Regions from separate parts of the Streptosporangium sp. NPDC000509 genome, predicted to be linked through region 2. Evidence: riboswitches for the same ligand, from Rfam matches in the RefSeq annotation. Region 2 holds a riboswitch; the other holds the start of a gene.

Region 1 (14,057 bases), on a different contig from region 2:
TCGGGGACCCGCAGATCGTCGATGAAGACCATGTTGGACGGGGTGGTGTTCGCGCCCATCTTCGGGATCGGCCGGAAGGACAGCTGCCCGGCGGCGACCGCCTCGGGGACGTTCACCAGCAGGACGGTCAGGCCGTTGGAGCGAGGACTGGCCTCGGCGGCCGGGATGGTCCGGGTGACGAGGAGCATCCAGGTCGCCCGCTGCACCCCGGTGATCCAGATCTTCTGGCCCTGGACGACGAACTCCGCACCGTCGCGGCGGGCGAAGGTGGAGATGCCCAGGGCGTTGGACCCGGCGTCGGGCTCGGTCAGGGCGAAGCAGGTCTCCAGCTCGCCGGTGGCCAGCCTGGGCAGCAGCTCCTCACGCTGCCGGCCGCTGCCGTGCCTGGCGAGGGTCATGGCGCCGAACCCGGGGGTGAGCACGTAGGTGAACGCCGAGCCGCCCGCTGAGCCGGAGGCCGACAGGGTCTCGGTGGCCACGGCCAGCTCCAGCAGGCCCTGCCCGCCGCCGCCGTACTCCTCGGGCACGGCCAGGCCGAGCCAGCCGCCCTTCGCCAGGTCCTGCCAGACCTCCTCCGGCCAGCGCTTCTCGCTCTCGCACCGCTGCCAGTAGTCCAGGTCGTAGCGCGCGCAGATGTCGCCGATGCCGCGCTGCACGGCGAGGGCGCTCTCGGGGAGGGTGAAGTCCACGATGATCAACTCCATCGTTCTCGGCGGGGGACTGCCGCGGAAGTATGAGTCCGAGGCCCTGCTGGCTCAGGATTCCGAGGCGGGAAGGCGCGGCCTGCGCGCGTGGTAGACGAAGGCCGGCGGCACGTTCCCCCACACCGTCCGGCCCACGACGACCTCCTCGAAGGTGTCGGCGAGACGCCTCCTGAAGCGCCGCGCGGGGGGAAGGCGCTTGGCGAAGCTGTACGCGAAGGTGGTGAAGGCCGTATGCGTGCCCATGATCGCGGTGACCGCCTCCAGCAGGCGGGCCTGTGTGTCCGCGGAGAAGGCGGCCCACGGCAGCCCGCTCACGATCGCGTCGGCCTTGGACAGGCCGCGCTCCTGGAGCAGCTGCGGCAGCCGCGCCGCGTCGTCGACCACGACGTCCACCCCGGGGTTTCCCGCGGCGAGGAACTCGGCCAGCCTCGGGTTGATCTCGACGGCCATGTGGTGTCCCCGGCCGCCCAGCCGGCGCTGGATCTCCGCCGTGAACGCGCCGGTGCCGGGGCCGAGCTCGACGATCACCGGATCTCCTCGGAGGGGAACGGGCGAGGCCACCGCCTCGGCGAGCCGCCGCGAGCTCGGCGCCACCGCTCCGACGGTGCCCGGCGAGCGGAGCCACTGCCCCAGAAAGAGCGCGGTGTCATTGGTCATGGTCTGAAGCGTAGGGGAATCCGCCAGGCGGTGGATCCGTAGGTCATTCCCCAGGCTGACGACCCGGCCGTGCCTCCGCGGTCACGATGTGCTTCGAACCACTCGCTTCTCATCTTTCATCTGAGGAAGGACACATCTCATGCAGGAGGTCGTCGCCCAGCCCGATCCGACGCGGGGCCGTCAGGTATCCACGGGCCTGCTGTACGGCGTCCGCGTCCTCGTCGTCGCCCAGGCCGCCGGACTCGTCGTCGCCGCCTCGTTCGCGGGCCAGGCCGTACAGGGCGGGGGAGAACTCGGCGAGACCCACGTCATGGCCGGGATGGTGGTGCACCTGATCGCCCTGCTGCAGATCGTCGCGGCCGTGCTGGTCTGGCGTCCGGGACGGGGGGCGGGCTGGCCCGCGCTGGCCAGTCTCGGCCTGTTCCTGATCGGCATGGGCCAGCACTTCAGCTGGGACGCGCTCGGCACCCACGTGCCCAGCGGTCTCGCCCTGTTCGGACTGACCGTGGCGGTGCTCATCTGGGCGTGGTCGCCCCGCGCCGCCGAACGCCGGTCCTGAGACGTGCGCCCTCCCCGCATCCCCTCGGTGGCGCCGGACACAGTAGTGTCACCATCAGGTGCGGGGAGGGAGTTCAGCCGGTGGGTCCGGAAGAATCGGGGGCTGAAGATCGAATTTGGACGGTTCCCAACGCGCTGAGCCTGGCCAGGCTCCTGGGGGTGCCGGTCTTCCTCTGGCTCGTGCTGGGGCCGAAGGCCGACGGCTGGGCCGTCGCCCTGCTCATGCTGGCCGGATTCTCCGACTGGCTCGACGGCAAGATCGCCCGTGCCTGGAACCAGACCAGCAGGCTCGGCCGCCTGCTCGACCCGCTGGCCGACCGGCTCTACATCCTGGCCACCCTGTTCGGCCTCGCCATGCGCGAGATCATCCCCTGGTGGCTGGCGCTCGCCATCCCGCTGCGCGACGTGATGCTGCTGGGCATCCCGCTCATCCTGCGCCGTCTCGGATACGGTCCGGCACTGCCCGTGCACTTCCTCGGCAAGGCCGCCACCGCGAACCTGCTCTACGCCTTCCCCCTGCTCTTCCTGGCCCATCACCCCTCCTGGTACGCCGAGGCGGCGGGGATCGTCGGCTGGTCCCTCGCCATCTGGGGCACAGGTCTGTACTGGTGGTCCGGAGTGCTGTATTGGGTACAGGTGCGTCAGCTGACCAGCGAGGCCAAACGCCTTAAGAGGTGATCTGTGAAGGCCGTCGTCATGGCGGGCGGGGAAGGGACACGGCTCCGGCCGATGACCGCGAACCAGCCCAAGCCTCTCCTGCCCGTGATCAATCGGCCGATCATGGAGCATGTGCTCCGCCTGCTGAAACGGCACGGTTTCACCGAGACGGTGGTCACCGTGCAGTTCCTGGCGGCTCTGGTCAGAAACTACTTCGGCGACGGCGACGAGCTCGGCATGAGCCTGCACTACGCCACCGAGGACACGCCGCTCGGCACCGCGGGCAGCGTCAAGAACGCCGCCGACCGGCTCCGTGACGACCGCTTCCTGGTCATCTCCGGCGACGCGCTGACCGACATCGACCTGAGTGACATGATCCGCTTCCACCGCGAGAACGGCGCGATGGTCACGATCGGGCTCAAGCGCGTCCCCAACCCGCTGGAGTTCGGCATCGTCATCGTCGACGACCAGGGCAGGGTGGAGCGCTTCCTGGAGAAGCCGACCTGGGGCCAGGTCTTCTCCGACACCGCCAACACCGGCATCTACGTGATGGAGCCCGAGGTCCTCGACGAGATCGCGGCCGGGGAGTCCGTCGACTGGTCGGGCGACGTGTTCCCCAGGCTGCTGGAGCGCGGCGCCCCGCTGTACGGCTACGTGGCCGACGGCTACTGGGAGGACGTGGGCACCCACGAGAGCTACCTCAAGGCCCAGGCCGACGTCCTGTCGGGGCGGGTCAAGGTCGACATCGACGCCTTCGAGGTCTCACCGGGCGTCTGGGTGGCCGAGGGGGCCTCGGTCGACGCCGACGCCGTCCTCAAGGGCCCCCTCTACATCGGCGACTACGCCAAGGTCGAGGCGGGGGCCGAGCTGCGCGAGTACACCGTGCTCGGCAGCAACGCGGTGGTCAGGGAGGGAGCCTTCCTGCACCGCGCGGTCGTCCACGACAACGTCTACGTCGGGCCCAGCGCCCACCTGCGCGGTTGCGTGATCGGCAAGAACACCGACCTGATGACCGCGGCCAGGGTCGAGGAGGGCGCCGTCGTCGGAGACGAGTGCATCATCGAGGCCGAGGCGTACATCTCCTCCGGCGTCAAGATCTACCCGTTCAAGACCATCGAGGCCGGGGCGGTGATCAACAACAGCGTCATCTGGGAGCCGCGCGCCCAGCGCAACCTGTTCGGCCCCCGGGGGGTGTCGGGGCTGGTGAACGTGGAGATCACCCCCGAGTTGTGCGTACGGCTGGCCAGCGCGTACGCCACCACCCTGAAGAAGGGCGCCTCGGTCATCACCTCCCGCGACTCCTCCCGTGCCGCGCGGGCACTGAAGCGGGCGGTGATCAGCGCCCTGAACGCGAGCGCGATCAACGTGCTCGACCTGGAGGCGTCCCCGCTCCCGGTGGCCCGCTTCCACACCGCCAGGGAGAACGCCGTCGGCGGCATCGCGCTGCGCACCACCCCCGGCGACCCGCAGAGCGTCGACATCGTCTTCATGGACGAGCACGGCGCGGACCTGTCCCCGGCGGCCCAGCGCAAGCTGGACCGGGTCTTCTCCCGGCAGGAGTTCCGCCGCGCCTTCCCCGGAGAGATCGCCGAGCTGAGCTTTCCCGCCAGGGCGGTGGAGGACTACACGCACGAGCTGCTGCGCCTGGTCGACATCAGCGGGGTGCGCGACGTCGACATGAAGGTCGTGGTCGACTGCGCGGGAGGCACCTCCTCGCTGGTGCTGCCCAGCCTGCTGGGCCGGGTCGGGGTGGACGTGCTGACCGTCAACAACCGGCTGGACGACGCCTCGCCCACCGAGACCCTCGCCGAGCGCCGCCGTGATCTGCAGCGCCTCTCAGAGCTCGTCAGCTCCTCCAGGGCGGCCTTCGGGGTGCGCTTCGACCCGGTGGGGGAGCGGGTCGCGCTGGTGGACGAGATGGGCCAGCTGATCAGCGAGGAGCGCGCCCTGCTGGTCGTGCTCGACCTGGTCGCCGCCGAGCGGCGCGGCGGCAGGGTGGCGCTGCCGGTCACCACCACCCGGGTGGCGGAGCAGGTCTGCAGGTTCCACGGCGTGCAGGCCGAGTGGACCTCCACCGCGATCGACGCGCTGACCACCGCGGCCAGAGGGCCGGAGACGATCTTCGCGGCCGACGGGCGCGGCGGTTTCATCGTGCCCGAGTTCGGGCCCACGGTGGACGGCCTGGCGGTGTTCCTGCGCCTGCTGGGCCTGGTCGCCAGGACCAGGCTCTCGCTCAGCCAGATCGACGCCAGGATCCCCGAGGCCAAGCTGCTGCGCCGGACCGTGCCGACCCCGTGGGCCGCCAAGGGCGCGGTGATGCGCTCGGTCATCGAGGCCGCCGAGCACTACCGCATCGACACCACCGACGGGGTCCGGGTCGTCGCCGAGGACGGCAGCTGGGCCCTGGTGCTGCCCGACCCGACGGAGGCGGTCACCCACCTGTGGGCCGAGGGCTTCGACGTCGACTCCGCGCAGACCCTGATCGAGCACTGGGCGCGGGTGGTCGAGGACGCCGCGGGCGGCTGAAGGGGCACAGGCGGGCACAGGCGGGCTCAGGTGGGCCCAGCCGGGCACCGGGGGAGGGGGCGAGGAGCAGGTCGTGAGCGAGGACCGTGAGCCGAGCGGAGCGGGAGAAGCCGGGCGGGAAGGGAGGAGGATGAGCGCTCGGGGGCGAGGGGTCGCGACAAAACACAGCGCGGCGCCATGGACCGGAGACAGTGCCCCACTGTAACTTTGTCACCGACCGTACCCGCGGTTCAGCGTCAACCTTGACCTTCGCGCCTCATCACTGTATGTTGCGGCATTCGCAGTCCGAGAAAACACTTGAGAAGCGAAGAAGCGAGGCGCGCATCACTGAGCACCGTTGCCGCGTCTTCGCGGTAGGAGGCCGAGCCGATCGATGCCGAGCGTCTACTGCACGCAGTGCGGTCATGCCAACCCTGAGGATGCCCGTTTCTGTTCACGATGCGGGTCGCCGCTTACCAAAGCCGAGACCGCCGGAGACAGCACATCGACGATCTCCCTCTCCGGGATCGAGGCGTATGAGGCGGAGACAGGTGAGACGCTTCTCGCCGAACGGCAGGCCGTCGAGCAGTTGCCCCCGGGCACCGCGTTGCTGGTCGCGATGCGCGGCCCCAACGCCGGCAGCCGGTTCCTGCTCGACAGCGATCTCACCACCGTGGGCCGCCATCCGGAGAGCGACATCTTCCTCGACGACATCACGGTCTCGCGCCGTCACGTGGAGTTCTACCGGCGCGGCGGCGGGGTCTTCACCGTCCGTGACGTCGGCAGCCTCAACGGCACGTACGTGAACCGCGAGCGCATCGAGGAGGTCCCGCTGTACGGCGGGGACGAGGTGCAGATCGGCAAGTTCCGCCTCGTCTTCCTCACCCGCGGCGCCGCTGGAGGATGATGAGCTCGCAGGCCGCTCGTGCGCACATGAGCATCGGGGAGGTGCTCGCCCTCCTGCAGGGCGAGTTCCCCGACGTCAGCATCTCCAAGATTCGTTTCCTGGAGGGCGAGGGGTTGATCGAGCCGGAGCGCAGTCCCTCCGGTTACCGCAAGTTCAGCTACGCCGACGTCGAGCGGCTCCGTTACATCCTCAGCGAGCAGCGTGACCGCTACCTGCCGCTGCGAGTGATCAAGGATCATCTGGAGGCGGCCGATCGCGAGGAGCGCCCGGCCGCCCGGCCGCGCGCCGTCCCCGACGAGGCGCCTCCCGAGCTCAGGCTCACCCGCGAGGAGCTGATCGCCGCCGCCGAGCTCGACGAGGAGACCCTCGCCGAGCTTGAGGACTACGGCCTGCTGGCCGCGGTGGCCCGCTACTACGACGCCGAGGCGCTGGCCGTGGCCCGCAGCGTCGGAGCCCTCGCCGCCTTCGGCCTGCGCGCCCGCCACCTGAGGGCGGTCAAGGCCGCGGCCGAGCGCGAGGCGGGCCTGGTGGAGCAGGCCGTCGCCCCGCTGCTGCGCCGTCGCGGGCCTGGCGCGATCGACCAGGCCGACGAGACGGCGAGGGAGATTTCCGGCCTGCTGCTGGAATTGCACGCCTCGCTGCTGCGTTCCGGCGTGCGTGGGGCTCTGGGTCGGTGAGAGCCTGACCAGGCACTCGTACCCCCACGAGTGTTACGTTGAACAAACCGGTCGGAATCCAGCGAAGACGGAGCAGCCCGTGTTGCAGATGGAGGTCGTGGGCGTTCGAGTTGAAATGCCCTCCAACCAGCCGATCGTCTTGTTGAAAGAGACGCATGGGGAGCGTTACCTGCCTATCTGGATCGGCATGACGGAAGCCACGGCGATCGCCATGGCCCAGGCCGAGGAACCACCACCCCGGCCGCTCACTCATGACCTGTTCCGTGACGTGCTCGAAGGGCTCGGAGTCCGGCTGAGCACGGTCAACATCGTCGCCCTGCGCGACGGCATCTTCTTCGCCGATCTCGTGTTCTCCAACGGGGTGGAGGTGAGCGCGCGTCCCTCGGACTCGATCGCCTTGGCACTTCGCACCGGCGCACGTATCTTCGCGAGTGAGGATGTGGTCCGGGAGGCGGGGGTGATCATCCCCGACGACCAGGAGGACGAGGTGGAGAAGTTCAGGGAGTTCCTTGACACGATCACGCCCGAGGACTTCGGCCGCGCGGGGTAGGAATTTCGGTGCATTTACGCTTCACGACGCGCCGAGTGGGGTCGTTGACTGGACCTGGCCCCAGTCCTACGGTGCATGTGAACCCTGCGGCCGTGCGTAAACCCCCAGATCAGGCCGTGGGATGAGAGAAAGCCGGAGGTCCGCGTGGCGGTCAGCAGCGGCGAGGGTAGAAACGCCGATCAGGATGACCCGAAACGGCGCCAGTCGGCACGTCAGCGCGCGGGTGAAGAGGGTCTGCTGTTCGACGGGCAACCGGTGAAGGTGCCCGCCGACATCGGTTACCGGGGCCCGACGGCCTGCTCCGCGGCCGGCATCACCTACCGGCAACTCGACTACTGGGCGCGCACCGGCCTCGTCGAGCCCACCGTGAGAGCCGCCCACGGATCCGGCTCCCAGCGCCTTTACGGCTTTCGCGACATCCTGGTGCTCAAGGTCGTCAAACGGCTCCTCGACACCGGCGTCTCCCTCCAGCAGATCCGCATCGCCGTGCAGCACCTGCGCGACCGGGGCGTCAACGACCTGGCCGGGATCACCCTGATGAGCGACGGGGTGAGCGTCTACGAGTGCACCTCGCCCGACGAGGTGATCGACCTCCTCCAGGGCGGCCAGGGAGTCTTCGGCATAGCACTGGGACGGGTGTGGCAGGAGGTGGAGGGCTCCCTCGCGGATCTGCCCGGCGAACGTGCGGAGTCGAGCGAGGGCCCTTTAGGCGATCATCAGGCCGATGAGCTGGCCCGCCGTCGCAGAGCACGACGAACCGGGTAAACTCGGACTCGCTGCTGACCCTGTGCGGGAGAGACCCCGACAGCGAGCGGGGCGCCGAAGGAGCAACCTCCCCGGAATCTCTCAGGCACCCGGTACCGCACGGACGAGGCAACTCTGGAAAGCAGGCGCGCCGGCCAGGCGCGACTCACCGACGGTGCAAGCCTCCCGTCACGGGTAGGTGAAGCTCTCAGGTCACGACGCGTGAGACGGTCGTGATGACAGAGGGGGAGACCAGGCATACGCCCGCGCCCAGCGCCGGTCTCCACCCCGTCCCGGGAGGCTTCACAATGACCGACCTGTCATCGCTCAGCGAACTCGGCTCCCTGCCGTTCTCCACCCGCCACATAGGGCCGGACGACGCCGGCCAGACCCGCATGCTGGAGGCGGTCGGATTCGCCTCCGTGGCCGACCTGGTCGCGGTGGCCGTGCCCGAGGCGATCCGCTCCGCGGGGCGGCTGAGCCTGCCCCCGGCGGCCGGGGAGTCCGAGGCCCTCGCGGAGCTTCGAGTCCTCGCCGGGCGAAACACCGTGCTCACCTCGATGATCGGCCTGGGCTACCACGACACGATCACTCCGGGCGTCATCCGCCGCAACCTCCTGGAGAACCCCGGCTGGTACACCGCGTACACGCCCTACCAGCCGGAGATCTCCCAGGGCCGTCTGGAGGCCCTGATCAACTTCCAGACCGTCGTCTCCGACCTGACCGCCCTCGACGTCGCCGGTGCCTCCCTGCTCGACGAGGCCACCGCCGCCGCCGAGGCGATGACCCTGGCCCGCCGCGCCGGCCGCGGCCCCTCGAAGGTGTTCGTGGTCGACGCCGACGCGCTGCCGCAGACCAAGGCGGTGCTGCGCACCCGCGCCGAGCCGCTCGGCATCGAGCTGGTCGAGAGCGACTTCACCGCCGAGCTTCCCGAGTGCTTCGGGGTGCTCGTGCAGTATCCCGGCGCCAGCGGCAGGATCCGCGACTTCCGCGCCATCGCCGACGCCGCCCACGCGCGCGGTGCCCAGGTGGTCGCCGCCGCCGACCTGCTCGCCCTCACCCTGCTGGCCGCGCCGGGCGAGCTCGGCGCCGACATCGCCGTCGGGTCCTCGCAACGCTTCGGCGTCCCCCTCGGCTTCGGCGGCCCCCACGCCGCCTACATGGCGGTCCGCGACGGTCTCCAGCGCCAGCTGCCGGGCCGCCTGGTGGGCGTCTCCCAGGACGCCGACAAACGCCCCGCGTACCGGCTCGCCCTCCAGACCCGTGAGCAGCACATCCGCCGCGAGAAGGCCACCAGCAACATCTGCACCGCGCAGGTGCTGCTCGCCGTGATCGCCGGCATGTACGCCGTCTACCACGGCCCCGAGGGCCTGCGCAGGATCGGACGGCGCACCCACAGGCACGCCGTCGTGCTCGCCGAGGGCCTGCGTCAGGGCGGTGTCGAGGTCGTGCACGACACCTTCTTCGACACCGTGCTCGCCAGGGTGCCCGGCCGCGCCGAGGAGATCGTCGCCACGGCCCGCGAGAACGGCGTCAACCTGCGCCTGGTCGACGCCGACCACGTGGGCGTCACCTGCGACGAGAAGACCGAGCCGCTCCACCTGGAGCAGGTCCTGGCCGCCTTCGAGATCAGCGGCGCCGTGCTGGCCGACCTCGACGCCGCCGCCCACGACGCGCTGCCCGCCGCGCTGGCGCGGGTCAGCGACTACCTGACCCACCCGGTCTTCCACAGCCACCGTTCCGAGACGGCCATGCTGCGCTACCTGCGAAGGCTCCAGGACAAGGACATCGCGCTCGACCGGTCGATGATCCCGCTGGGCTCCTGCACCATGAAGCTCAACGCGACCACCGAGATGGAGCCGATCACCTGGCCGGAGTTCGCCGGGCTGCACCCCTACGCGCCCGAGGACCAGGCCGCGGGCCACATCGAGCTGATCGGGGAGCTGGAGCGCTGGCTCGCCGAGGTCACCGGCTACGACGCCGTGTCGCTTCAGCCGAACGCCGGCTCGCAGGGGGAGTTCGCCGGGTTGCTGGCGATCCGCGCCTACCACACCGCGCGCGGAGAGTCGGGCCGCGACGTCTGCCTGATCCCCTCGTCCGCGCACGGCACCAACGCCGCGAGCGCCGTCATGGCGGGCATGCGCGTGGCCGTGGTCGCCTGCGACGACAAGGGCAACGTCGACCTCGACGACCTCGTCGCGAAGATCGACAAGCACCGCGAGCAGCTTGCCGCGATCATGGTGACCTACCCGTCCACGCACGGTGTGTACGAGGAGACGATCGTCCGGATCTGCGAGCTGGTGCACGAGGCCGGCGGGCAGGTCTACGTCGACGGCGCCAACCTCAACGCGCTGGTCGGTCTGGCCAGGCCGGGGGAGTTCGGGGCGGACGTCTCCCACCTCAACCTGCACAAGACCTTCTGCATCCCGCACGGCGGCGGTGGCCCCGGCGTCGGCCCGGTCGCGGTCCGCGCCCACCTGGCCGACTATCTGCCCGGCCATCCGCTGCGTGAGGGTACGGCGGTCGGCCCTGTCTCGGCCGCGCCGTACGGCTCGGCGGGCATCCTGCCCATCTCCTGGGCCTACATCCGGATGATGGGCGCCGACGGCCTGAAGGCGGCGACCGAGCAGGCCATCCTGTCGGCCAACTACCTGGCCCGCAGGCTCAGCCCCCACTACCCGGTCCTCTACACCGGCCGTGGCGGCCTCGTCGCCCACGAGTGCATCGTCGACCTGCGCCAGATCACCAAGGAGACCGGGGTGACGGTCGACGACGTGGCCAAGCGCCTCATCGACTACGGATTCCACGCCCCGACCATGTCCTTCCCCGTGGCGGGAACGCTGATGATCGAGCCGACCGAGAGCGAGGACCTGGCCGAACTCGACCGGTTCTGCGAGGCGATGATCGCGATCCGCGAGGAGATCGCGAAGGTCGCCTCCGGCGCGTACGACAGGACCGACAACCCGCTGCGCAACGCCCCGCACACGGCCGACAGCCTCGTCGTCGACGAGTGGGTCCACCCCTACAGCCGCACCGAGGCGGCCTACCCGCTGCCGTCGGTGCGCGAGGGCAAGTACTGGTCGCCGGTCCGCCGCATCGACCAGGCCTACGGCGACCGTAACCTGGTCTGCTCCTGTCCTCCCCTGGAGGCGTACGAGGACTGATCCCGCCGGCCTCGGCGAGAGCCGGGAAACCCGCGCGAACCGTGATATCCGCCGGGAATGCGGGGGGACGGACGAGGCCCCGAGTCGTTAGGCTCGGGGCGTCTCCGTATCCGGAAGGATCATGCATGCCTGAGGTGGACACCCGTCCCTTGGACGCCGCGCGAAGACTGGCCGAGTCGGGCGATCTCGACGGCGCCGCCACGATCTTCGCTGAGCTGGTCGCCGATCCCGACGAACCCGACAGGGCCCAGGCGGCGGTGGGGCTCGCGGTGGTGCTTGAGGAGAGCGGAGACGTGCCGGGCTCCCGCGCGGCCGCACGCACCGCGCTGGCGACCGGGCACCCGGAGTTCGCCGCCCAGGCCGCCTGCCTGCTCGCGGGGAGCTTCGAAAGGGAGGACCTGGTGGAGCAGGCCCGCGCCGCCTGGCAGGCCGCGCTGGGTGTCGGCCACCCCGCCTACGTCCCGCTGGCGCACATGGCCCTCGCGCGGCTCGCCACGGGCGATGAGGAGGCCGAGCGGTCGCTTCGCGAGGCGCTCGCCACCCGTGACCCGGAGATCGCTCCTCGGGCCGCTCAGCGGCTGGCGGAGGTGTTCCTTGAGGAGGGCGAGCCGGCCGAGGCCGCGCAGGTGCTCCTGGAGGCGCTCTCGGTGCCGGAGGCGGCCGAGGTGCCGAGACTGCGGGTGATGCTCGGCATCGCTCATCTGGAGATGGCCTGCGCCGAGTTCTCCGGCGCGATCGAGGAGGGCGGAGACGTGGAGACCGGTGCGCTGGCCATCGAGCTCCTGGCGCGCACCCTTCCGCTCAGAGGGCGCGACGAGGACGCCGAGCGGGTGTGGCGCTACGGTCTGGACAGCGCCGACGAGGACCTCGCCGGTGAGGTCCGCCTGCGCCTCGACCGGGATCTCTGAGGTCCGGCGACTTCGGGGGCCGTGCGCGGAGCGGCGGTCGCCCTGTGGGCGGACGCCGGGCCGATGAGGTCGGGCCGGACACTGTCCGGGAGTGGCGGATCCACAGGGGACCACAGGGGAGGCGTCTCCCCGTCCCCGCGGCGCCCTCGCCGTCAGTCGCGCTCCCGCCAGCGGCTCAGGGCGTGGGCGAAGTTGATCGCGACGATTCCGCCCCAGGCGAGCAGCAGTCCGGCGGTGCCGGCGTTCTGCGCGGCGATGGCGGTGAGCGGGATCCCGATGCCCATGGAACCGAGGGCGATCGGGATCGAGGAGTTCGTGCTCCTGCGCGGCCTGGCCGCCGGTGCCCCGGCGGCGTGCAACTCGGCGCGCACCCGGTGGGCGATGGTCGCGTCGAGACGTGACACGAACGAGTCGACGAGCGCGGCCTCGTACTCCGGGCCGAGGTCGCGCCGGGCCTCGATGGTGGCGCGCATGTCCTGGCGGATATCTTGGTAGTCCTGCACGCTTCGATTGTTCCCTCGCCCCCGGCCGCCGGGCATCAGCCGTTAGGACGAGATTCGTGTCCACCTTCGACTCCACCCCCCTCGCGAAGGCGTCCGCCCCGCGGACCACCGCGGAATCCCGGCTTCCGGCGGGCACGGCCGGGCCCCTGGAGATCGTGACCCCGCACGGCCCGGCCCTCGTGGAGATCGACGAGGTGGCCGCCCCGCGCTTCCTGCTGGTGCTCACCCACGGCTCGGCCGGGGGAGTGGACGCCCCGGACCTGCTGGCCGTGCGGGACGCCGTGACGGCGATCGGCGGGACGGTCGCGCGGGTGCTGCAGCCGTTCCGTGTGCGCGGGGCCCGGGCGCCGGGGTCGGCGGTCAAGCAGGACGAGGCGTGGGAAAGGCTGGTGGCGGGGTTGCGCGGGCGCTATCCGGGGCTGCCGCTGGCGCAGGGCGGGCGGAGCAACGGGGCGAGGGTCGCGTGCCGTACGGCCGAGCGGGTCGGTGCTCACGCGGTCGTCGCGCTGGCGTTCCCCCTGCACCCGCCGAGGAAGCCGGAGCGGTCACGCGCGGGAGAGCTGCGTGCGGCGGGTGTGGACGTGCTGGTGGTGAGCGGAGACCGTGACCCGTTCGGCGTGCCCGAGGCGGCGGACGCCGCGCGCCTGGTGGTGCTGCCGGGAGAGGGTCACGACCTCGGGAGGAGTCCCACCAGGGTGGGCGAGGTGGTCGCCGAGTGGCTCGACACGAGGATGCGGCCGGGCTCGGTGGACCCGCTCAGCGTGACCGGTCGGGGGTGACGGGTCTTCAGACGACGCCGGCCAGTGGCCGGTGCGGCTCGATGACGGCACCGTCGGGGAGGAGCTCGCCGGTGTCCTCGAACAGCACAACACCGTTGCAGAGCAGGCTCCAGCCCTGCTCGGGGTGGGCCGCCATGGTGCGGGCGGCTTCGCGGTCCAGCGCGTCGGCGGACGGACAGGACGGCTCGTGCGGGCACATCGGCGTGCCTCCGGATCTCTCGTGTCGGCTCGCCCGTGTCACACCGGGCACGGGGGTGGGCATCGGACATCCGGCGGCACCGTCACCGATGGGTCTCCGTTCCCACGTATGACGGGGACGAGCATCTGAATGTTGACATATGGCCATGCGACCCCTAACAGAGCGAGGGTCGCACATCAAGTAGATCAAGTGTGCGATCGATCGCACCTCGGCGACATAGCCCGTTAGGACTGTTTGGGACTGCTAGAGGGCCAGTCCGTCAGGGCTTTGTCGGGGGATGTGACCTATAACACAGCATGCCTCATATGAGCACATTCAACCAAGTCCGACACGCCGCCTGGCGGGTAAACGATCGGTTACAAGTTGCTGACGTGCCCCGATGTCGGCCCTCGCGCCCCCGGCCTGGCCCTTAACGGCTCCTGCCCTCCCGCGTGCCCAGGCCGGCCAGGAGCGCGTCCAGCCCGTGCTCGAAGTCGGTGTCCGCCGCCGGGCTACCGCCTCCCCTCGACGGAGGGCGCCAGGGCTCGTCCCCGTCGCCCGGGGGC
Region 2 (14,057 bases):
GAACAAATCCCCCACCGTCCCCCAGGCTATGCGAGGAACACCGCCGGATCGGCGCGGGAGTCACCCGGCGTCACGACGGCACGGCGGTCTCCCCGGGCGCCCGCGAGGCGCCGTACGAAGCACAGGCCGCCCGTACGAGGCGCGCCGCGCTTCAGGCGAGGAAACCCCGCAGCAGCGCCGCGGTCCCCTCAAGGTGCTCGGCCACGGCGCGGCGCGCGGCCTCCGGGTCCCCGGCCAGGATGGCCGTCACGATCGCCTGGTGCTGGAGGGCGGCGTGCTCGATGTTGCGCTGGAGCACCGGGATCGCGTTGAGCAGGTCGGTGACCCGGAGCCTGGCGTCGGCGCAGGCCCCGGCGAGCAGGGCGGAGCCGGTGAGCTCGGCGATGGCGAGGTGGAAGGCCGTGTCGAGGCGGCGGTAGTCCTCGGGCCCCGCCGAGTTCACCTCGCGCAGCCTCTCGCGCAGGGTTTCGCGCCGCTCCGGGGTGAGGGGGGTGGTGGCGAGCACCTGGGCCGCGCCGCACTCGACCGCCATCCTGAAGGTGAGGGCGTCGGACAGGTCGTCGGTGCCCATGTCGGCCACGGCCCGGCGCAGGTCGTCCCGGTGCGGCTGCGGCGGGGTGTTGTGGGTGAGGAAGGCGCCGCCGTACCGGCCGCGGCGGACCTCCAGATAGCCCGCCTCCTGCAGCTCGCGGATGGCCTCGCGCAGGGTGACCCTGCTGATGCCGAGCTGGGCGGCGAGCTCCCGCTCGGGCGGCAGTTTCTCCGACACCAGCCCCAGCTTGATGACCTGGAGCAGACGCTCCACCGTCTCCTCGAACGCGTTGCCGGCCCGCACCGGCCGCAACACGGCCGTCAACCGCGACAGCTCGTCCAATTATCTCCTCCGGCCCTTGACAACGCTCCCCCCGCTGCACGTCAATGGTCTAACACTAGCCCAATAAGACCCCGACGAGGAGGGCGTGTGGACGTCACCGAGCTTCAGGACGAGGTGCGGGCGGGGCGGATCGACACCGTGCTGCTGGCGGTCGTCGACATGCAGGGCCGTCTCCAGGGCAAACGCCTGTCGGGGCGCTACTTCCTGGAGGAGGTGCTGCGGCACGCCTCCGAGGGCTGCAACTACCTGCTCGCGGTCGACGTCGACATGAACACGGTCGACGGCTACGCCATGTCGTCCTGGGAGCGCGGATACGGCGACTTTGTCATGAAACCCGATATGTCCACCCTGCGCCGCGTGCCGTGGCAGGAGGGGACGGCCCTGGTCATGGCCGATCTGGTGTGGGAGGACGGCTCCGACGTGACCGCCTCGCCGCGCCAGATCCTGCGCAGGCAGCTCACCAGGCTGGACGAGCGGGGCTGGGGCGCCTTCGTCGGCACCGAGCTGGAGTTCGTCGTCTTCGGCGACACCTACGAGGACGCCTGGCGCCGCGGCTACCGCGACCTGACCCCCGCCAACCTCTACAACGTCGACTACTCCCTCCTCGGCACCGCGAGGGTCGAGCCGCTGCTGCGCAGGATCAGGCTCGGCATGGAGGGCGCGGGCATGTACGTCGAGTCGGCCAAGGGCGAGTGCAACCTCGGCCAGCACGAGATCGCCTTCCGCTTCGCCGAGGCCCTGTCCAGCTGCGACAACCACTCGATCTACAAGAACGGCGCCAAGGAGATCGCCTCCCAGGAGGGCATGGCGATCACCTTCATGGCCAAGCCGAACCAGCGCGAGGGCAACTCCTGCCACATCCACATCTCGCTCAGGGACGCGGGCGGGGAGCCGGTGATGGCCGGTTCCGGGCCGCACGGGCTGTCGGCGACAGGAGCGCACTTCATCGCCGGGCAGATCGCGCTGATGCGCGAGCTCACCCTGCTGTACGCGCCGAACATCAACTCCTACAAGCGGTACGTGCAGGGCAGCTTCGCCCCCACCGCGGTCAAGTGGGGCGTGGACAACAGGACGTGCGCGTTGCGCCTGGTCGGCCACGGCCCCTCGCTGCGGATCGAGAACCGGGTACCCGGCGGCGACGTGAACCCCTACCTGGCGGTCTCGGCGCTGATCGCGGCCGGCCTGCACGGCGTCGAGAACGAGCTGCCGCTTGAGGACGCCTTCACGGGGAACGCCTACTCCTCGGGCGCGGAGACCGTACCGAGCACGCTGCGCGACGCGCTGGAGCTCTGGGAGACCTCCGAGTTCGCGGCGGCCGCCTTCGGTGAGGACGTCGTGGCGCACTACGCGAACAACGCCCGGGTCGAGCTCACCGCCTTCGACGCGGCGGTGACCGACTGGGAGCTTTTCCGGGGATTCGAACGGATGTGAATGTGAAGATCATCAATCCGGCGACGGAAGAGGCGGTCGCCGAGATCGAGATGGCCGACGCCGCCGAGATCGACAGGGCCGTGGAGCGTGCCGGGCGCGCCTTCGCGCACTGGCGGAACGTCGCACCGGGAGACCGTGCCCGGCTGCTGCGCCGTTTCGCCTCGCTGGTGCGCGAGCACGCCGAGGAACTCGCCCTGCTGGAGGTCGCCAACGCCGGGCACACGATCGGCAACGCCCGCTGGGAGGCGGGCAACGTCGCCGACGTGCTCGACTTCTACGCGGGGGCACCGGAGCGCGATCACGGCCTGCAGATCCCGGTGCCCGGCGGGCTCGACGTCACCTTCAGGGAACCGCTGGGCGTCGTCGGCGTGATCGTGCCGTGGAACTTCCCGATGGTCATCATGACCTGGGGGGCGGCCCCCGCGCTGGCCGCGGGCAACACCGTGATCGTCAAGCCCGCCGAGTGGACGCCGCTCACCGCCCTGCGGGTGGCCGAGCTGGCGCTGGCCGCCGGCCTGCCCGAGGGGGTGCTGCAGGTCCTGCCGGGGGCCGGGGAGGTCGCGGGTGCCCGGCTGGTCGAGCACCCGGGGGTGGCGAAGATCGTGTTCACCGGCTCGACCGAGGTCGGCAAGCAGATCGCCGCGACCTGCGCCGGACAGGTCAAGCGGCTCACCCTGGAACTGGGCGGCAAGAGCGCCAACGTGGTCTTCGCCGACGCCGACCTGGAGAAGGCCGCGGCGACCGCGCCGTACGCGGTGTTCGACAACGCGGGCCAGGACTGCTGCGCGCGCTCCCGGATCCTGGTCGAGCGCTCGGTCCACGACGAGTTCCTCGCGCGGTTCGGCGAGGCGGTGCTGAACGTCCGAGTCGGTGACCCCCGCGACGAGGCCACCGAGATGGGCCCGCTGATCAGCGCCGAGCACAGGGAACGGGTGGCCTCCTTCGTCACCGAACCGCCCCATCTGCGGGGCGTGTGCCCGTCGGGGCCGGGGTTCTGGTTCCCGCCGACGGTCCTGACGCCCCGGTCGGCCGACGACCGGGCGTTCACCGAGGAGATCTTCGGCCCGGTGGTGTCGGTGGTGCCGTTCGACGACGAGGCGGACGCCGTACGGATCGCCAACGACACCCCGTACGGCCTGAGCGGGTCCATCTGGACCCGCGACGTCGGCAGGGCGCTCCGGGTCGCCAGAGCGGTGGAGGCGGGCAACCTCAGCGTCAACTCGCATTCGAGCGTCCGCTACTGGACCCCGTTCGGCGGTTTCAAGCAGTCGGGCCTCGGCCGCGAGCTGGGTCCCGACGCCCTGTCAGCGTTCACCGAGACCAAGAACGTCTTCATTTCCGAGGAGTAGAAGCGATGCTGCGTTTGCAGGACCGTTTGCAGGACAGGGTCGCCGTCATCACCGGCGCCGGAAGCGGGATCGGCCTCGCCACCGCGCGCCGGTTCGCCGCGGAAGGCGCCCGCGTCGTGTGCGTGGACCTGGACGAGATGACCGGTCCGGCGGCCGCCGAGGAGGTCGGGGGGCTGTTCGTGCGGGCCGACGTGACCGACGAGGACGACGTCGCCCGGGTGTTCCAGACCGCGTTCGACACCTACGGCAGCGTGGACATCGCGTTCAACAACGCGGGCATCTCGCCGCCCGAGGACGACTCGATCCTGGAGACCGGCATCGACGCCTGGCGCCGGGTCCAGGAGGTGAACCTCACCTCGGTCTACCTGTGCTGCAAGCACGCCATCCCGTACATGCGGCGGCAGGGCAAGGGGTCGATCATCAACACCGCGTCGTTCGTCGCCGTGATGGGGTCGGCGACGAGCCAGATCTCCTACACCGCCTCCAAGGGCGGGGTGCTCGCCATGTCCCGCGAGCTGGGCGTGCAGTTCGCCCGCGAGGGGATCCGGGTGAACGCGCTGTGCCCGGGGCCGGTGAACACGCCGCTGCTGCAGGAGCTGTTCGCCAAGGACCCCGAGCGGGCACAGCGCCGCCTCGTCCACATCCCGGTGGGCCGCTTCGCCGAGGCGTCCGAGATCGCCGCCGCGGTGGCGTTCCTCGCCTCGGACGACGCGAGCTTCATCACCGGCTCGGAGTTCCTGGTGGACGGCGGTATCTCCGGCGCGTACGTCACCCCGCTGTAGACCCGCTGTAGACCTCGCCCCGCCACCTTCGCGACCGGCGGTGGCGGGATTTGCCCAGGCCATACCCCGGCCCCGATAACGTGCGAGGACGTGGGCCCATCTCCCATGTCCCCGGCGTCCGCGTGAGAAAGAGATCATGTCCCGTCCCGTCATCGGCATCACCTGCTACGTCGAGCCCGCGCGCTTCACCGTCTGGGAGACGACCACCGCGCTCCTGCCGTACGACTACGTCGACCACGTGGCCCGCGCGGGCGGGCAGCCGGTGATCCTGCCCCCCGCCGGCGACCCCTCGGCGCTGGTGGAGCGCCTGGACGGGCTCATCCTGGCCGGGGGCGGTGACGTCGGCCCCGAGCGGTACGGGCGGGAGCCGCACGAGCGGACCGGCTACGTCCGGCCGTTCCGCGACGACGCCGAACTGGGACTGGTCGAGGCGGCGCTGGAGCGGGGCACACCCTTCCTGGGGATCTGCAGAGGCATGCAGATCCTGAACGTCTCGCTGGGCGGCAGCCTCCATCAGCACCTGCCCGACGTGGTCGGCCACGCCGGGCACGCCCCGGCCCCCGGCCAGTACGGCAGGATGCCGGTGCGGCTCGCCCCCGGCAGCCACACCTCGAAGATCTTCGGGACCGAGACCGTGGAGGTGGCCCACTACCACCACCAGGCCCTCGACCGGCTCGCCGAGGGCCTCACCGTGACCGCCCACGCCGAGGACGGCACGGTCGAGGCCGTGGAGGTGGACGACCACCCCTTCGCCGTCGCCGTCCAATGGCACCCCGAGACCGACGACGAGTCGGCCCTGTTCGAGGCGCTGGTCCGGCACGCCGCCCCCTGACCGGCACGGATCGGTGCCGCGAGGGGATTTCGCTCGGCCGGTGCGGGCGGTTAGGCTGGCGGCGACACCGATGAACCCGTGCGGGAGAGCGTCCTGACAGCCAGACCAGGACCCCTGAAGGAGCAAGCCCTCCCCGCGAACCTCTCAAGGCAAAGGACCGTGCGGGTAGGTGCCCTCTGGAAAGCAGGTCCCACGACCTCGCCGAAGGTGAAAGTCCGGTAAAACCCGGATGAAACTCTCAGGCACCCACGACAGAGGGGGAGGATGCTCTCATCTGTCCCTTGTCTGAGGTGCGCACATGTCCCGACCTACGCCGCTGCGCGGCGTCCACGAGTCACTCGGCGCGACGCTGACCGACTTCGCGGGCTGGCTGATGCCGCTCCGCTACGGCAGCGAGTCGGCCGAGCACAAAGCGGTCCGCCAGGCGGCCGGCCTGTTCGACCTCTCCCACATGGGGGAGATCTTCGTGACGGGGCCGCAGGCCGCCGAAGCCCTCGACTACGCGCTGGTCGGCCACCTCTCCGCGCTGGAGCCCGGCCGCGCCCGCTACACGATGATCGTCGACGCCGAGGGAGGCGTGCTGGACGACCTGATCGTCTACCGGCTCGCCCCCACCGAGTTCATGGTCGTCGCCAACGCCTCCAACTACCCCCGGGTGGCCGCCGAGCTGACCGGCCGCGCCAAGGGCTTCGACGCCGCGGTGGAGGACCGCTCCGAGCGGTACGCGCTGGTCGCGGTCCAGGGTCCACGCTCCGTGGAGATCCTGGGCTCGCTCACCGACGCCGACCTCGAAGGGCTCAGGTACTACGCCGGCCTGCCCGCCGTCGTCGCCGGGCACGAGGCCCTCGTCGCCCGTACGGGATACACCGGCGAGGACGGCTTCGAGCTGTTCGTCGCGGCCGAGGACGCCGAACCGCTCTGGGCCGCCCTCACCGAGGCGGGCGCGCCGCACGGCCTGATCCCCGCGGGCCTGTCCGCCCGCGACACCCTCCGGCTGGAAGCCGGGATGCCGCTGTACGGCAACGAGCTGTCGGCCGGCCTGACCCCGTTCGACGCCGGGCTCGGCCGTGTGGTGAGGTTTGACAAACCGGGCGACTTCGTCGGCCGGGCCGCCCTCGAACCCCTCAAGGACGTCCCGCCGTCCCGCCGCCTGGTCGGCCTCGTCGCGACCGGCCGCCGGGTGCCCCGGCACGGGTATCCGGTGGTGGTCGCCGGTGACGGCGCGGTCGTCGGCGAGGTCACCAGCGGGGCGCCCTCCCAGTCACTGGGCAGGCCCATCGCGATGGCCTACGTGGACAACGGCCTGTCGTCAGGACTGGCCGTCGACATCAGGGGCAGCCACGAGCCGGTCGAGGTCGTCGCACTGCCTTTCTACAGGAGGAAAAAATGAGCAGCATTCCCGAGGACCTGCAGTACACCAAGGAACACGAGTGGATCTCCGGCATCGATGACGGCCTCACCCTCACCGTGGGCATCACCGCCTACGCCGCCGAGGCGCTGGGTGACGTGGTCTATGTGCAGGTGCCCGAGGTCGGCGCGACGGTCACCTCCGGTGACGCCGTCGGCGAGGTCGAGTCGACCAAGTCGGTGAGCGACATCTTCGCGCCGGTCGACGGCGAGATCGTGGAGGTCAACCAGGCCGTCGTGGACGACCCCTCGCTGGTCAACAGCGACTCCTACGGTGAGGGCTGGCTGTTCCGCGTACGTCTTGAGGGCTCCGCCGACGACCTGCTGTCGCCCGAGGAGTACGCCGCGCTCACCTCGGGTGAGTCCTAAGCCTTTCCCCCCTCGCGTCACGGTCACGCGCGCCGGAGGGCGCGCGTGGCCGTCCACGCTGGAAGGATTCAGATGACGATCAGTGTCTTCGATCTCTTCAAGATCGGAATCGGCCCGTCCAGCTCGCACACCGGCGGCCCGATGGCCGCCGCCCACAAGTTCGCCCGCGGCCTCCACCAGGACGGGCTCCTGGAGAAGACGGCCCGGGTACGCGCCGTCCTGTACGGCTCGCTGGGCCTGACCGGCAAGGGCCACGGCAGCGACAAGGCCGTGCTGCTCGGCCTGTCCGGCGAGAAGCCCGAGCTCGTCGACGTCGACGCGGTCGAGGGACGGCTCGCCGCCATGCGCGAGTCGGGCACCATCTCCCTGTACGGCTCGCGCGAGATCCCCTTCGTCATCGGCGAGGACCTCGTCTTCGAACGCAAGATCTCGCTCCCCGGCCACCCCAACGGCATGCGCTTCACCGCCCTGTCCGAATCGGGCGAGACGGTCCGCGAGAAGGTCTACTACTCGGTCGGCGGCGGCTTCGTCGTCGACGAGAACGCCACCGGCGCCGACCGGATCAAAGCCGACGACACCGTCCTGCCCCACCCCTTCACCACGGCCGCCGAACTGCTCGCCCAGTGCGAGGAGACCGGGCTGTCCATCTCCGGGCTGATGCTGGAGAACGAGCAGGCGTTCGGCCGCACCGAGGCCGAGGTTCGCGACCAATTGCTCGTCCTGTGGCAGGTCATGAGCGAGTGCGTACAGCGCGGCATCGGCAAGGAGGGCGTGCTGCCCGGCGGACTGAAGGTCCGCCGCCGCGCCCACCAGCTCCACCGGCAGCTGCGCAGCGAGTCGTCGGAGAAGGACTCGCTGCAGACGATGGACTGGGTCTCGCTCTTCGCCCTCGCGGTCAACGAGGAGAACGCCGCCGGCGGCCGGATCGTCACCGCGCCCACCAACGGCGCCGCGGGCATCATCCCGGCCGTGCTCACCTACTACGACCGCTTCACGAAGGACGCCGACGACGAGGGCGTGATCCGCTTCCTGCTCACCGCCGGGGCGATCGGCGTGCTGTTCAAGGAGAACGCCTCCATCTCGGGCGCCGAGGTCGGCTGCCAGGGCGAGGTCGGCTCGGCCTGCTCGATGGCCGCCGCCGGGCTCACCGAGGTGATGGGCGGTACCCCCGAGCAGGTCGAGAACGCCGCCGAGATCGGCATCGAGCACAACCTGGGGCTCACCTGCGACCCGATCGGCGGCCTGGTGCAGATCCCGTGCATCGAGCGCAACGCGGTCGCCTCGATCAAGGCCATCGCCGCCGCCAGGATCGCGCTGCGCGGCGACGGCCGCCACTTCGTCTCGCTGGACAAGGCCATCAAGACGATGCGCGACACCGGCCGCGACATGCTCGACAAGTACAAGGAGACCAGCCGGGGAGGGCTCGCGGTGAACGTCATCGAGTGCTGACCTCGGGGTTTGGGCGGTGGGGCCTCCGACGGGCGCGCGGGAGACTCGGGACCACGGAACCTTGAGGACATACAACTCGATCGCTACCAAATTTCGCATCACGTGCAGCCTCCTCCGATCCCACGCCTATGCTGGGTGGCCATGCGCGGGATTCGGGAGGTCGCGGTGGTCACGGGAACGCCCCCGGCAAGCCGCTCCCGCCGCTCCCGCCGACCGGCCCGCCCCGCCCGCTCCCTGCGGGCGCTCCGCTTTCTCGGGTCGCACTGGCTCTTCATCACCGCCCTCATCGCGGGTGGCGGCCTGCGCCTCCTCGCCATGCTCGGCTACCGGCCCGCCCTGTGGTTCTGGGCCGATTCCTTCGTCTACCTGAACGCCGGGCTCGCCCCCCGCCCCCTGGAGTCCCGTCCCGCGGGTTACTCGCTGTTCCTGTGGATCCTCAAGCCGCTGTCCAGCATCCCCGCGGTGGTCGCGGTGCAGCACCTGCTCGGACTGGCCGTGGCCGTCTGCGTCTACCTGCTGCTGCGCAGGCTGGGCGGGCTGCCGGGGTGGGGCGCGACGCTCGCCGCGCTGCCGGTGCTGTTCGACGCCTACCAGATCCAGCTCGAACACCTCGTCATGGCGGACCTGCTCTTCCAGTTCCTCGCGGTGCTCGCGGTCACGCTGCTGCTGTGGCGACGGCGCCCGGCGGCGTGGGTCGCCGCGCTGGCCGGGGCGCTGCTCGCCGCGGCGACCGTCACCCGCACGATCGGGCTGCCGCTCATCGCCGTGGCGCTGGTCTGCATGGTGATCCGCCGGGCGGGGTGGCGGGCGGTCCTCTCCGCGACGCTCGCCGCCGCGATCGGCCTGGGCTCGTACGCGGCCTGGTTCAGGGCCGAGCACGGCAGTTTCACTCTGACCAGGGGAAACACCTTCCTCTGGGCCCGGACGATGACCTTCGCCGACTGCGCCGCAATCCAGCCGACCGGCCCCGAGGCGGCCCTGTGCCCCGTCGAGCCGCTGGGGCAGCGCGCGGCGCCGCCCGTCTACATCTGGGACGGCGAGTCGCCACTGAGCAAGGTCAAGGGCAGCTGGGCCGAGCGCGACGCCCTCGCGGGCGCCTTCGCCACCCAGGCGATCATGGCCCAGCCGTTCGACTTCCTGCGGGCGGGTCTGGAGGACGTGGCCCACATCTTCGACTGGACCCGGCGCGTCTACCCGGCTCCCGGCCCGCAGAGCGCCTACGTCTTCCCCGACACCGTGCGGCCCTTCACCTCCGGTGCCGCCTCGCAGGGCAAGACCGCCGAGCAGCTGACCGTGGCCTACCAGGGCTCGTCGGGCGCGCCGACGATGGCCGAACCCTACGCGGGCCTGCTGCGCGACTACCAGGAGTACGGCTTCGTGCGGGGTCCGTACCTCGCGGTGATCCTGCTGGTCGGCCTGGTCGGCGTGCTGATGCGGCTGCGGAGGTTCGGCGGCGCGGTGCTGCTGCCCTGGGCGGCGGGGACGATGCTGCTGATCCTGCCGCCCTTCATCGCGGCCTTCGACCACCGCTACGTCGTCCCCGCCCTCCCGCTGCTCTGCCTGGCCGCCGGACTGGCCTTCGGTGTCAGGCACGAGAAGGAGGAGAACGCGCCCGAGGTCGCGGCGGGGAGAATGGACGAGGAGTCTTCGGGCGAGGGACCCGGCGACGAGGACCCCTCGCCCGGCGCGACGGCCGAGCGGCCGGTGTACGCGAGCCCCTTCGACGAGACGGCGCACGGGTCGTACGGCGGGCGGGCTCCCGAGGAGAGCCCGTCCGTGAGGACCTCGTACGGCGAGGCGGCGGACCGGCCGGGGTACGGCACGACGGGTGAGACACCCGCGTACGGAAACACGGCGGACCGGATGGTGTACGGAGGGACGGGTGAGCGCCCGGCCTACGGGGAGCCGGAGCGACGGTCGGCGTACGGGGCGACAGGTGAACGACCCGTGTACGGGGGGACAGGCGAACGGTCGGCGTACGGGGCGACGGGTGAGCGGTCGGCGTACGGAGGCACGGCAGGCTCGCCGGAGTACGGGGAGTCAGCGGCGGCGAACGTGAAGGCGAACCACCACGCCGAGTTCTACCTCCCCGAGCGCCCGTCGGACCTTCCCCACCGCGTCTCTGTTCAGCCGGGACACGAGTCTGCCGACATCGGTCGCGGGCGCGCAGCCCACCCCGATGCGCAGCCGCTCGTGCCGTACGTACCTGACGCGGACACGAGTGAGCCCTTCGACTTCTTTAAGAGCGACTCCAAGCATGGCGGTCCCCGTCCCGGTCCGCCTGCCCCACCGTCCCCATCCCAGGGCGTGTAGCAGCCACCGCAGCGCCAGCAGAGCGAGCGTCACCAGCAGCAGCGCGACCAGCCAGCCCGGCAACGGATGCGCGGCCAGCCACCCGGGGAACCCTCGGGGCACGAGCCTGGCACCGGGCGCCTGTCCCGGCAGGTCACCGCGTCCCCGCAGGAAGGCGTAGAGCCCGGCGCACACCAGCACCGTCCCCGTGACGGCCAGGCCGATCCGGTTGCCCAGGTAGGGCCTCATCAGGCCCCCTTCCTGCGCAGCCGTACGACGACCTCTCCCGCGCACATCGCGCCCAGGCCCCCGAGCCGGTCGCCCACCGCCGCACCCACCCGGCGCAGCACGGGGCCTGTCCGCTCGGCGTCGGTGAACACGGTGACCTCGACGATCCGCGACGTGAGCCGGACCCGTGCCCCGTTCACCTCCTCCACCGACTCGGCGGCCTCCCGCAGCGTGCGGCGGAGTCCGGACCTGGTGATGCCGATCACCATGTGCGGGTCTCCCGCCTCCAGCGGCACCAGCCGGGACCGCCCCGGCAGCGCGGCGAGCGCGAGCATCACCAGGCCCACCGCGACGGCGAGCGCCGAGGCGGCGAACACGGCGGGATCCGACCAGTTCCACGCGCCGACGCCCTTGACGATCCGCCGGTAGGGCACCCGCGCGAGCGGGGAGTCCATGAGCAGGCCCACCGTCACCGCGGCCGAGGCCGCCAGCACGGCGGACACCGTCAGCGCGGTGGGGACGCCCGCGAGGGTCCTGCCCGGCCTGAGCATCCGCACCGACCTGCGCCGGACGTCCTGGAACCGCTCGGCCCCCGCCTTGCCCCCCGAGCCCGGGGTGTTCCCCGCGGCACCGGTGCCTCCCGAGCCCGCCAGGACGTCCTGGAGAGTAGTCGTCATCCGGCCATGTGTACGCGTTCCCGCAGGGCCGGACCGGGGATCAACCGCCCACTTGCACGATCTTGAGCCCTCCCTGGCGGGAGCATTGATCGCCAATACGGCAACATGAACAATGCTCATCTTCTCCGCATCGGGGTTATCCTGCGGACATGGACGACCGCCAGCGCTACGACCGGGCCACAGCGCACCTGGACCCTCCCTTCGCCGTCCTCGACCTGCGGGCCCTGCGCGCCAACGCCGAAGGCATGGCCCGCCGCGCCCGGGGCAAGCCGATCAGGGTCGCCAGCAAGTCCATCAGGTCCCGGGCCGTGCTCGAACGCGTCCTCGCCATGGACGGCTTCACCGGAATCATGGCCTTCACCCTCCCCGAAGCCCTCTGGCTCGTCTCCACCGGGATGCGCGACGTGCTCGTCGCCTACCCCACCGTCGACCGCGCCGCACTCGCCGAACTCGCCGCCGAGCCGATCGCGGCGCGGGAGATCACGATCATGGTGGACCGGGCCGAGCACCTGGACCTCGTCGAATCCGCCGTCGCCGGAGTCCGCGACCGCCACGAGATCCGGCTCTGCCTGGACGTCGACGCCGGCTACCTCGCCCTCGGCGGCCGGTTCAGGGCGGGCGTCCGCCGCTCCCCCGTCCGCGAGGTCGACCAGGCCGCCGACCTCGCCACCGAGATCGCCAAAAGGCCCGGCTTCCGGCTCGTGGGCCTGATGGCGTACGAGGCCCAGATCGCCGGGGTCGGCGACGACCCGCCGGGCAACCCCGCCCTCACCCGGGCCGTCCGCCTGATGCAGGCCAGGTCCCGCCGCGAGCTGATCACCCGCAGGGGCCGGATCGTCCAGGCCGTCCGCCAGGTCACCGACCTGGAGTTCGTCAACGGCGGCGGCACCGGCAGCATCGAGAAGACCACCGAGGAGAGGGCCATTACCGAGATCGCGGCCGGATCCGGTTTCTTCCATCCCCGCCTGTTCGACTTCTACCGGGGGTTCACCGGCCGGCCCGCCGCCCTGTTCGCCCTGCCCGTCGTACGCCGCCCCGCCCCCGGCGTCGTCACCGTCCTCGGCGGCGGCTACCCCGCCTCCGGCGCCCCCGGCGACGACCGCCTGCCCCAGCCCTACCTGCCGTGCGGGCTGCGCTACGACTCCAACGAGGGGGCCGGGGAGGTCCAGACCCCCCTCGTCGGGCAGGCCGCGGAGGACCTGCGCGCCGGCGACCGGGTCTGGTTCCGGCACGCCAAGGCGGGCGAGCTCTGCGAGCGCTTCGCGAGCCTGCACCTGATCGACGGGGACGAGGTCGTGGACGAGGTCCCCACCTACCGCGGCGAGGGCCGCACCTTCCTCTGACGCGAAACGGGCACCCGCCGTCTCACCGGCGAGTGCCCGTTCTCCTCACATCTCGGTCCCGTCCTCCGGGTCCGATGGCCCGCGGTGCTCCCGGCCTCGGAGAGATCTCAGAAGCCCAGGTCGAGCTCTTCCCACCTGCTGCACTTGTAGGTCGACCAGCCGCGATACTTGACCTGGCAGGTCTTGACCCGCACCTCGCTCACGTCGTGCGCCGTGACGCGGAAGCGCTTGGTGTCGTCGTAGCTGCACAGCCTGTCGCGCTTGACGACGTCCCAGTCCTCGTCCTCGGACGAGGTGACCTGCACCTCGACGTAGGCGCAGCGGCCCCCCTGGCGGAGGGTGCGCCTGTCGCCGTCGTACAGTTCGCCCCGCAGCCTGAAGGTGTTGTCCTCCTCGTCGTCACCCCTGACCGAGTACACGGCCTCCACTGTGGCCAGGCCGTTCCTGGACTCCTGCTCGAAGCTGTCGTCGAAGTCTCGCGCCGAGGACGCCGAGGACGCAGCCGACGCGGACGTCGGTGTCGCGGCGAAGGCGGCCGGAGCCACGGTCAGCATGACGCCCGTGGTCGCCACCACCGCGATCGCAGCGCGAATGATGTTTTTCATGGATTTACCCCTCCTTTTTCCTACTCGCGATGGTCCGCGAGCGGGAAAAAGGTCACATGAGTAAACCCCTACTCAATTCCGGGCAGCCGATCGGTCATCGGCGACATTCGCTCCCTCGGCCGGTGACGGTCAGCGACGACGGCGCCGCCACAGCATGACCACCGCGCCGAGCGCCAGCGCCGCCCCCACCCCGATCAGGATCGGCGCCAGGTCCGGCCGCTCGTCCGCCCACAGGTCCTCGGGCTCGCCGGCGAGCCTGACCGGCTTCGGCCCCGCCGCGCCCCCCACCAGGTCACCGACCTGAGCGGCGAGATGCTCCGCGTTCGCCCGGACCTTCGCCACACCACGCGCCGCGACCCGCTTGGGGCTCACCCGGTCCGCGATGGCGTCCACCGTCTGGGCCAACTCCGCGCGCGTGC

The links. A riboswitch is a leader RNA that binds a small molecule or an ion and turns the genes downstream of it on or off. The one in region 2 is predicted to bind glycine.
Region 1: another riboswitch for glycine. It lies ahead of gcvP (aminomethyl-transferring glycine dehydrogenase); the one in region 2 lies ahead of gcvT (glycine cleavage system aminomethyltransferase GcvT).

Annotation. Positions count from the first base shown of each region.
Region 1 covers NZ_JBIAYX010000012.1:22,771-36,827, forward strand. Annotated here, with positions in the region: gene ACFY3D_RS22325 (acyl-CoA dehydrogenase family protein) at 1-704, opposite strand, end outside; gene ACFY3D_RS22330 (class I SAM-dependent methyltransferase) at 756-1,361, opposite strand; gene ACFY3D_RS22335 (hypothetical protein) at 1,501-1,920, shown strand; gene ACFY3D_RS22340 (CDP-alcohol phosphatidyltransferase family protein) at 2,001-2,597, shown strand; gene ACFY3D_RS22345 (mannose-1-phosphate guanyltransferase) at 2,601-5,102, shown strand; gene ACFY3D_RS22350 (FHA domain-containing protein) at 5,476-5,988, shown strand; gene ACFY3D_RS22355 (MerR family transcriptional regulator) at 6,015-6,665, shown strand; gene ACFY3D_RS22360 (bifunctional nuclease family protein) at 6,745-7,215, shown strand; gene ACFY3D_RS22365 (MerR family transcriptional regulator) at 7,360-7,980, shown strand; glycine riboswitch at 7,996-8,088, shown strand; gene gcvP (aminomethyl-transferring glycine dehydrogenase) at 8,268-11,123, shown strand; gene ACFY3D_RS22375 (tetratricopeptide repeat protein) at 11,249-12,031, shown strand; gene ACFY3D_RS22380 (hypothetical protein) at 12,184-12,534, opposite strand; gene ACFY3D_RS22385 (alpha/beta family hydrolase) at 12,681-13,313, shown strand; gene ACFY3D_RS22390 (DUF5999 family protein) at 13,321-13,512, opposite strand; gene ACFY3D_RS22395 (TetR/AcrR family transcriptional regulator C-terminal domain-containing protein) at 13,922-14,057, opposite strand, start outside.
Region 2 covers NZ_JBIAYX010000018.1:134,051-148,107, reverse strand. Annotated here, with positions in the region: gene ACFY3D_RS30435 (hypothetical protein) at 1-15, opposite strand, end outside; gene ACFY3D_RS30430 (FadR/GntR family transcriptional regulator) at 152-874, opposite strand; gene ACFY3D_RS30425 (glutamine synthetase family protein) at 962-2,305, shown strand; gene ACFY3D_RS30420 (aldehyde dehydrogenase family protein) at 2,308-3,654, shown strand; gene ACFY3D_RS30415 (3-oxoacyl-ACP reductase) at 3,660-4,436, shown strand; gene ACFY3D_RS30410 (gamma-glutamyl-gamma-aminobutyrate hydrolase family protein) at 4,573-5,268, shown strand; glycine riboswitch at 5,340-5,438, shown strand; glycine riboswitch at 5,439-5,533, shown strand; gene gcvT (glycine cleavage system aminomethyltransferase GcvT) at 5,567-6,658, shown strand; gene gcvH (glycine cleavage system protein GcvH) at 6,655-7,044, shown strand; gene ACFY3D_RS30395 (L-serine ammonia-lyase) at 7,117-8,493, shown strand; gene ACFY3D_RS30390 (hypothetical protein) at 8,635-10,806, shown strand; gene ACFY3D_RS30385 (DUF6286 domain-containing protein) at 11,034-11,690, opposite strand; gene ACFY3D_RS30380 (amino acid deaminase/aldolase) at 11,840-13,033, shown strand; gene ACFY3D_RS30375 (hypothetical protein) at 13,141-13,638, opposite strand; gene ACFY3D_RS30370 (DUF3618 domain-containing protein) at 13,768-14,057, opposite strand, start outside.